DNA from 3 places in the Blautia sp. HA9023 genome. Region 1 is predicted to be linked to each of the others. Evidence: riboswitches for the same ligand, from Rfam matches in the RefSeq annotation. Region 1 holds a riboswitch; each other region holds the start of a gene.
What was found. A riboswitch is a leader RNA that binds a small molecule or an ion and turns the genes downstream of it on or off. The one in region 1 is predicted to bind cobalamin.
Positions count from the first base shown of each region.

Region 1 (2,268 bases):
AGAGCGGAAGCAAAAAAGTAACATGCAAGGTAACAGTTAAATAAAGCTGTTATCCCCTGAAAAATAAAAGCGGCATTTTTTCACAGAATGAAATGTGAAAAAATGCCGTTTTTGATCATTTGATCATAAATATTCAACTTTAAAATCAAATTCCTTACAATACTCATCTACTTTGGAACCTTTATAACACCGGATGGTACAGGCACGGTTGATGATCCATGGCCCGATAAAATCGGGATCGTGTCGGATCTCCAGATATTTCATACGGTTACATCCGTGGAATACCCATTTGCCGATATAATGGATATTTGTGGGAAGACAGACATAAGTAAGATTCATACACTTAAAAAATGCGCTTTCGTCCAAAAATTCCAGGGACTGGGGAAGATGAAGTTCTTCTATGGCACAAAAATAAAAAGCCTCTTTTCCGATACGTTTCAGACCTTCCGGGAAATCCACGGAACGGAGATTTTTACAGCGGTAAAAAGCACGGTCTTCGATGAGGGTAAGTGCGGAAGACAGCTGAAGGGATTCCAGGGAGGTACACTGTGAAAAAGCTTCGGAGCGGATCCGGGAAATCTGTGAATCATGGGGAAAGATCACACATCCAAGCTTTCGGTTCTCCTGAAAGGCGGCTCTCGGGATAGAAGAAAGTGCCTGAGGAAGAATGACTTTTTTCAGGGAATTACATTGAGAAAATACGTTGGATCCCATATTTTCCACCTGGGTGGGAAGCAATACTTCTTTCAGAAGAGTGCAGCCCTGAAAGGTTCTGGCGCCGATATTTTTAAGCGTGTCCGGAAAACAGACAGAGGAGATCTTGGTCTTTTTCTGAAAAGCTTCCGACGCGATATATTCAATTGGCGCAGGGATCTTTACATTTGAGGAAAGATAGTTTCTTGCGTTGTTTTTGGAAATGACACGACTGGATCTGTAATAAGTACCTGACATAAAAAAGTCTCCTTCAACATAAAAAAAGACACCGCATCACAGGCAGATACGATGTCAAAAAAGAATTCTCCATTTATCATACGTGTAATAGCCGGCAGTATTTCCAAGCAGATCTCCTGACTTATGCAGTCACGTTTATCCCCTTCTTATACGATAAATTACAATGGTTCACGGATAAACTAAGCAAATACAGTAGCACGTCTGTTGAGGATTCTCACCTTATTCCCTTTTAATCCGGTTTTCTGCAGGAAAAAACCGGAACTTGAAAACGTCTATATTTAATATTTTTGGGTGTCTGATTATTATATCACAGAAAAAGGACAGATACAATTGTTTTCCGGGTTTTCGTTTGACAGACAAGAGGAAATAAACTATAATTTCAGTATAAAATTTCATAGAAAAGAAAGACGTGCAAACAGGTGTGATTCCTGTACATGTAAGTGCGATGCCGTACAGTCGGCGGGCGGTTTTTCTTTCATGTAAGGTAGCATTGGTTTGCGCATAGGAACATCTATCAGGTAACGGAATCCCCTTGGAAAAGAGGGATTATTTTCCGTTACCTTTTTTGTTGCTTTTTTTGTGCAGAGAAAAGGAGGAAGAATGGAAAGTAAGAGGAAAAAGACGCTGTTTAATGTGATCATGGTAGTACTGATCCTGGTCATTGCCGGATGCGGAGTGATGGCAGTGGGAAATCTGAAAGGATGGTTTGATAAAGGATCGGACAGCGTTCTTATGACAAAGAACGTAAAAGGTGTGGCCAATATTCAGAGAAACGGTGTGGGCTACGGCCTGGAAAAAAATGTGGCATTGAGAGCCGGAGATATTCTTGAGACGAAGAACGGAACCACAGCGGAGCTTTCAGCCGGAGAAAACAATACACTTTCACTTAACGCAAATACGAAACTTACTGCGGAATCCGTAGAAAAAAACAATTTGAAACTTACTGCGGATCAGGGAGAGGTTTTTGCGGATCTTACGGATTCTGTGGGAAAAGCAGAGATCGCTCTTGATGAAAATACGCTTACCTTTGAGACAGGAGTCTTTTCCGTAAGCGCACAGTCCGGAAGCGGCGCTGTGTATGTATTTAAGGATGAAGTGGAACTGGCCGAAGCGGACGGAAAAACCACAACCGTAACAGCCGGCGAAAGTGCTCAGATGACAAAAAGTGAGGACGGAAGCTGGAAAGTAGAAACAAGTAAGATCTCAGCAGGAGCATTAAATGAATATATGATCCAGCAGCTGCTGGGATGCGCAGATAAAGACAGTTTATGTTTTACACCGGAGGAACTTCAGAAAGTTCTGGATGACAGAGCCGCA
Region 1 covers NZ_JBWLUR010000006.1:688,855-691,122, reverse strand. The annotation lists gene AC04Q6_RS07210 (DUF4430 domain-containing protein) at 1-44, shown strand, start outside; gene AC04Q6_RS07205 (leucine-rich repeat domain-containing protein) at 124-951, opposite strand; cobalamin riboswitch at 1,041-1,232, opposite strand; gene AC04Q6_RS07200 (DUF4430 domain-containing protein) at 1,552-2,268, shown strand, end outside.

Region 2 (2,268 bases), on a different contig from region 1:
TGATTGAAAAGTGGATTCAGAAGAGCCACGATCAAAAGACTGGGAAGGGTAAAGAGAAAGCTTTGCCTAAGTGTCCTTTTTCCTCCAAGCAGAAGGATGGAATAAGACAAAGCACCCGCATAAGAAATGCAGATAAAGACGGGATGCTGATTAAACATAGTAAATAACAGTACTACAGCAAAATAAAAAAAATTCAAAAATGGATGGCATGTGGAAAAAGCATCAATGATGGATTGATCCGCAGGCTGTCTGTTTCTTTTCTCGGTCTTATTTGTTGATAACACGTTTAAATGTACTCCCTCTTTAATCCCTGCTCTTCACAGTACAAATCCACTTTGCTTCCCTTTTTGCAACGTATCGTGCAGTTTTTGTTCACGATTTTTGAGCCAATATGCTCAGGATCATGATGTATCTCCAGATATTCCAGCCGATTGCATCCATGAAAGACTTCCTCTCCAAGATACATGATATTTTCCGGAATATATACCTCTTTCAATTTCTTACATCCGAAAAAGGCCCTCTGATCTAATTTTTTAATTTCTTTTGGTAAGACTATGGTTTCAAAGCAACAGAAGTAAAAGGCTTCCAAACCAATTTCTTCCAGTGTATCCGGCAGCGTGATCTCCTTTAATTCCTTACAGCGGTAAAAAGCTCTTCTTCCTATACTCTTTAAATGCTCCGGGAATACCACTTTACTTAACTGCGTGCAGGAATGGAAACAGCACTCCGGAATCCTGCGGCATTCTGAACTGGTTTCAAATGCTACCTTTTTAAGGGTTGTGCATCCTTTATAACTATAATCTCCCAAAATTTCCAAAGATGCCGGAAATGTTACTTCTCTGAGAGAATGATTTTCCGAAAAAGCACTCTCTTTGATTTCTTTAACGGTCTGTGGGAATACAACGGGCTTACGGAGCTGGCAGCTTGCAAAAGCTTCCTTTCCTATGATTCTGCAGCCGGATGGCAGGATTATCTCTTTTATTTTCCCGTTGCCCTTATAACAGCAATCATCAATATAAATATATTTTTCAGGAATTGCTGCTACCTGTTTGTTTCTTTGCATACTGGCAAGCTGTGCCGTAAATGTACGATGATTAAATCGCAGTATACTCCATGTTGCTTTATCATTCTGTGAGCGCATATGATCTCCTTTCCAACGTTCGGCTCATACAAACTGTATATCTTTTACATGTTTGTATTCTTTACCTGACGTGTTGGATATACTGGCTCAAAATGCTTTCATAAGACGTTTTTCAGTCGATACATTTCACACAGGGAAAAGCAGCTCCGGAATCGCACCGGATTTCCTTAAATCGGCTGCCATCAGCCGAACCACGCTCGATTTTTTTGTTATTCTAATTATAACGATACGCCTTATTTCTGTCAATGTTCGCCAATGTTTCTGGTCTTTATCTCATACCAGTTTAACTATTTTTCACAATTTCTTTACTTCTTATCTTTGTATGGGTTTCCAACATCACTTCCAAGATTGCAGGTATACTTCCATTCAATCTTATCCCCATCTTTGGGCTTATAACTGGAAGCCCCATAATTCGGGAACTCTCCATTTACACTGTACATCCAGCCAGAATTTTTTCCGCAGTCAAATTCATAAAGCTGATTGATGCCTTCCACGTAATAGCTTTTATATAACGGGGTGTATTTGGAAGAGAGCTGGATGTTCTTTTCCCCGCAGATTTTTTTTAAGATGTCAAATACGGTATCGCCCGTAGTAAATTTAACTTCCATTTCCGGAAGTATCCAGCCATTCTCCGGAACAAATTCTTTTTTGGTTTCTTTTAAATCACCGATATTGTCAAGGATCGTCTGGCAGTCTATCGAAATGGTACAGGCAGCAGGCTTTCCGGAATCCCCTTTCCCGATTCCACAGCCCGTAAGGAGACAGCTCCACAAAAGCATAAAACAGATGATTCCTATTACCCCGATCCGTTTCCAATATATTTTTTTCAGTTGCTTCATAATTATCCTCTATCGGATGAAAAGGTACCAAAAACACTATTTGATTTTTGATACCTTTTACACCCTTACTCTGTTTACTTAACTGTAATTTTTATCTTTTTTGTCACCTTTCCAGATTTAACTGTGATGGTAACGGTTCCTTTTCTCCGGCCTTTAACCACGCCCTTCGAGCTGACTGTTGCAATCTTCTTGTTGGAAGAACGGTAGGTCACTTTCTCCTGGGAAGTGATCGGGCTGACCACTGGTTTTAAAGTAACACTCTTTCCTTTCTTGATGGTCAGTTTTTTC
Region 2 covers NZ_JBWLUR010000004.1:41,985-44,252, reverse strand. The annotation lists gene AC04Q6_RS03865 (leucine-rich repeat domain-containing protein) at 287-1,141, opposite strand; cobalamin riboswitch at 1,197-1,352, opposite strand; gene AC04Q6_RS03860 (DUF4430 domain-containing protein) at 1,447-1,980, opposite strand; gene AC04Q6_RS03855 (Ig-like domain-containing protein) at 2,055-2,268, opposite strand, start outside.
Region 2: it holds a riboswitch for cobalamin, as region 1 does, so the genes downstream of both, AC04Q6_RS03865 (leucine-rich repeat domain-containing protein) here and AC04Q6_RS07205 (leucine-rich repeat domain-containing protein) in region 1, are expected to answer to the same signal.

Region 3 (2,268 bases), 620 kb from region 1:
CTGCTCAACAGCCTCGATACGTCCAAGACCTGCGATCTGTGTATCAACATTCTCGAAGTTTCCGGATGCTACAAACTGGCTCTTCCAGGAATCCTCATCATCACCGGCCATATCGTTGTTTGCATGGTCTCCGGCAACAACCATCAGCGGACGAAGAACAACGTTCTTGTATCCTGCCTCTTTTACCTTCTCGATAACCTTGTCGCAGGCTGTATCTTCCGGTTTACCCTCTACAGTACCGATGAATGCGTTCTTGAATCCAAGGTTTTCCATCTGTGTCTGCATCTGATCGTATGTAATGTTAGCTGTATGAGATGTTCCATGTCCCATGAATACGAATGCTGTGCCAGCCTCAGCTGCTGCATCCATGCTGTCAAATCCGGCTTCTTTGCAAGCCTCATCTGTGATTGCCTGAGCAACGGCTTTCTTGTCATCGTTGATCACGGTTGCATCGTCTCCAACCTCACCGAGCATTGGCTCTGCGATAGCTACAGACTCGAATTTATCTTTATAGCCATTGATCGCTTCTGTCATCTCATCGTACTCAGCACCATGCATCAGATGAGTAGGCTGTACAACCAGATTCTTAACACCATTCTCTACTGCACGGTCAAGAGCCTGCTGCATGTTATCGATCACTTCATCATCTCTTGCCTCTACATGGTTGATGATGATCTGTGCTGTAAATGCTCTTCTTACAGACCAGTCCGGATAAGCTTCTGCAAGAGCATCCTCGATTCCTTTGACATCCTCTGCACGGCTGTCATTGAAGGAAGTACCAAAGCTTACTACCAGAAGCTCGTTCTCACCGATCTCATCCTGGTTACGTGGATCGTCTTTGGAAGCGTCTCCTGTGTCACGTCCGAAGTAATCCGGATCAGCGTTCTCGCCCTCTACCAGTTCTTTCTGAGCGTCTGTCAGAGCATCCCATGCTTCTTTAGCTGCCTTGCAGTCCTCATCTGTTGTGTCAGTTCTCTCCTGAACATAGATCTTGTCGATCAGAGCTGCTACATTGTCAGCTGCTTTCTGGTCTTCATCAGAAGCCTCTGTGGTATCAGCTGCCTCAGTACTCTCATCTGCGCTCTCTTCTGTAGCGGAATCATCTGCTGCCATTGCTGTTGTAGCTGCACCCATAGAGCATGTCATGGAAACTGCGAGCATCAGAGCTAACATTGTTTTTCTTTTCATTTCTTATCGTCCTCTTTTCATGTATTTCCAGAATACTGATATGTACAAAAAAACGGCTGCTTTCTGCGGCCGCCTGCTCACACACGATTCTCTCGCAATACACATAAAAAGAAGTTCTGTATTGTTATTGAGAATACAGATTCGTAGACCGCGAATCCTGGATCTCACAATAAGGCAGTTCTCCTGACTTGGTTCCACACTGCTTTCCCTTCCCGGTTTCCCAGTGGTATTTAAAAACAGCTCCCCGTTCACAGTGACGGTATCGTTCCGGATTCTCACCGGATTCTCTTTTGCACATCCGACTGGACGCAACCTTATTGCCATAACATTTGTACATATTCGATTTTACCTGGTTACTTATTCTTTTACCACAAAATCACAAAATTGTCAAGATTGCTGTCGGACGAATCATGGTGCTTCCCCTGCATCTGTCAGTTATTTTCAACATACTCCTTTCAATATTCATGCACATTATGCATGGTTTTATATGATTTATGTTTTTTATTTATGGTACAGTGATTTCCTACAACATAAAAGCAGCCCCTTTCCGCCATCACTGTGACAGCAGAAAAGGGCCGCTCATATTATTTACTGAAGTACTCCTGCTCAAGGTATCTGGCTACATAGATACCGCTGGCGGATGCATGGGAAAGAGAATGTGTCACACCGCTGCAGTCTCCGATAACAAAGAGACCTTTGTGGCAGGTTTCCAGATTCTCATCGATCTCAACTTCCATGTTGTAGAATTTAACCTCAACACCATAAAGCAGAGTATCGTCATCTGCTGTTCCAGGTGCGATCTTATCCAGAGCATAGATCATCTCGATGATTCCATCCAGGATACGCTTCGGCATAACAAGGCTTAAGTCTCCCGGTGTTGCGGAAAGAGTCGGTGTTACGAAGCTCTCCTCAATACGTGCTTTTGTGCTTCGTCTTCCACGGATCAGATCTCCGAAACGCTGTACCATAACACCACCGCCAAGCATGTTGGAAAGTCTTGCGATGCTCTCACCATATCCGTTGCTGTCATGGAACGGCTCTGAGAAATGTTTGGATACCAGAAGCGCAAAATTTGTATTG
Region 3 covers NZ_JBWLUR010000006.1:66,262-68,529, forward strand. The annotation lists gene AC04Q6_RS04465 (sirohydrochlorin cobaltochelatase) at 1-1,188, opposite strand, end outside; cobalamin riboswitch at 1,345-1,520, opposite strand; gene AC04Q6_RS04470 (NAD(P)/FAD-dependent oxidoreductase) at 1,773-2,268, opposite strand, start outside.
Region 3: it holds a riboswitch for cobalamin, as region 1 does, so the genes downstream of both, AC04Q6_RS04465 (sirohydrochlorin cobaltochelatase) here and AC04Q6_RS07205 (leucine-rich repeat domain-containing protein) in region 1, are expected to answer to the same signal.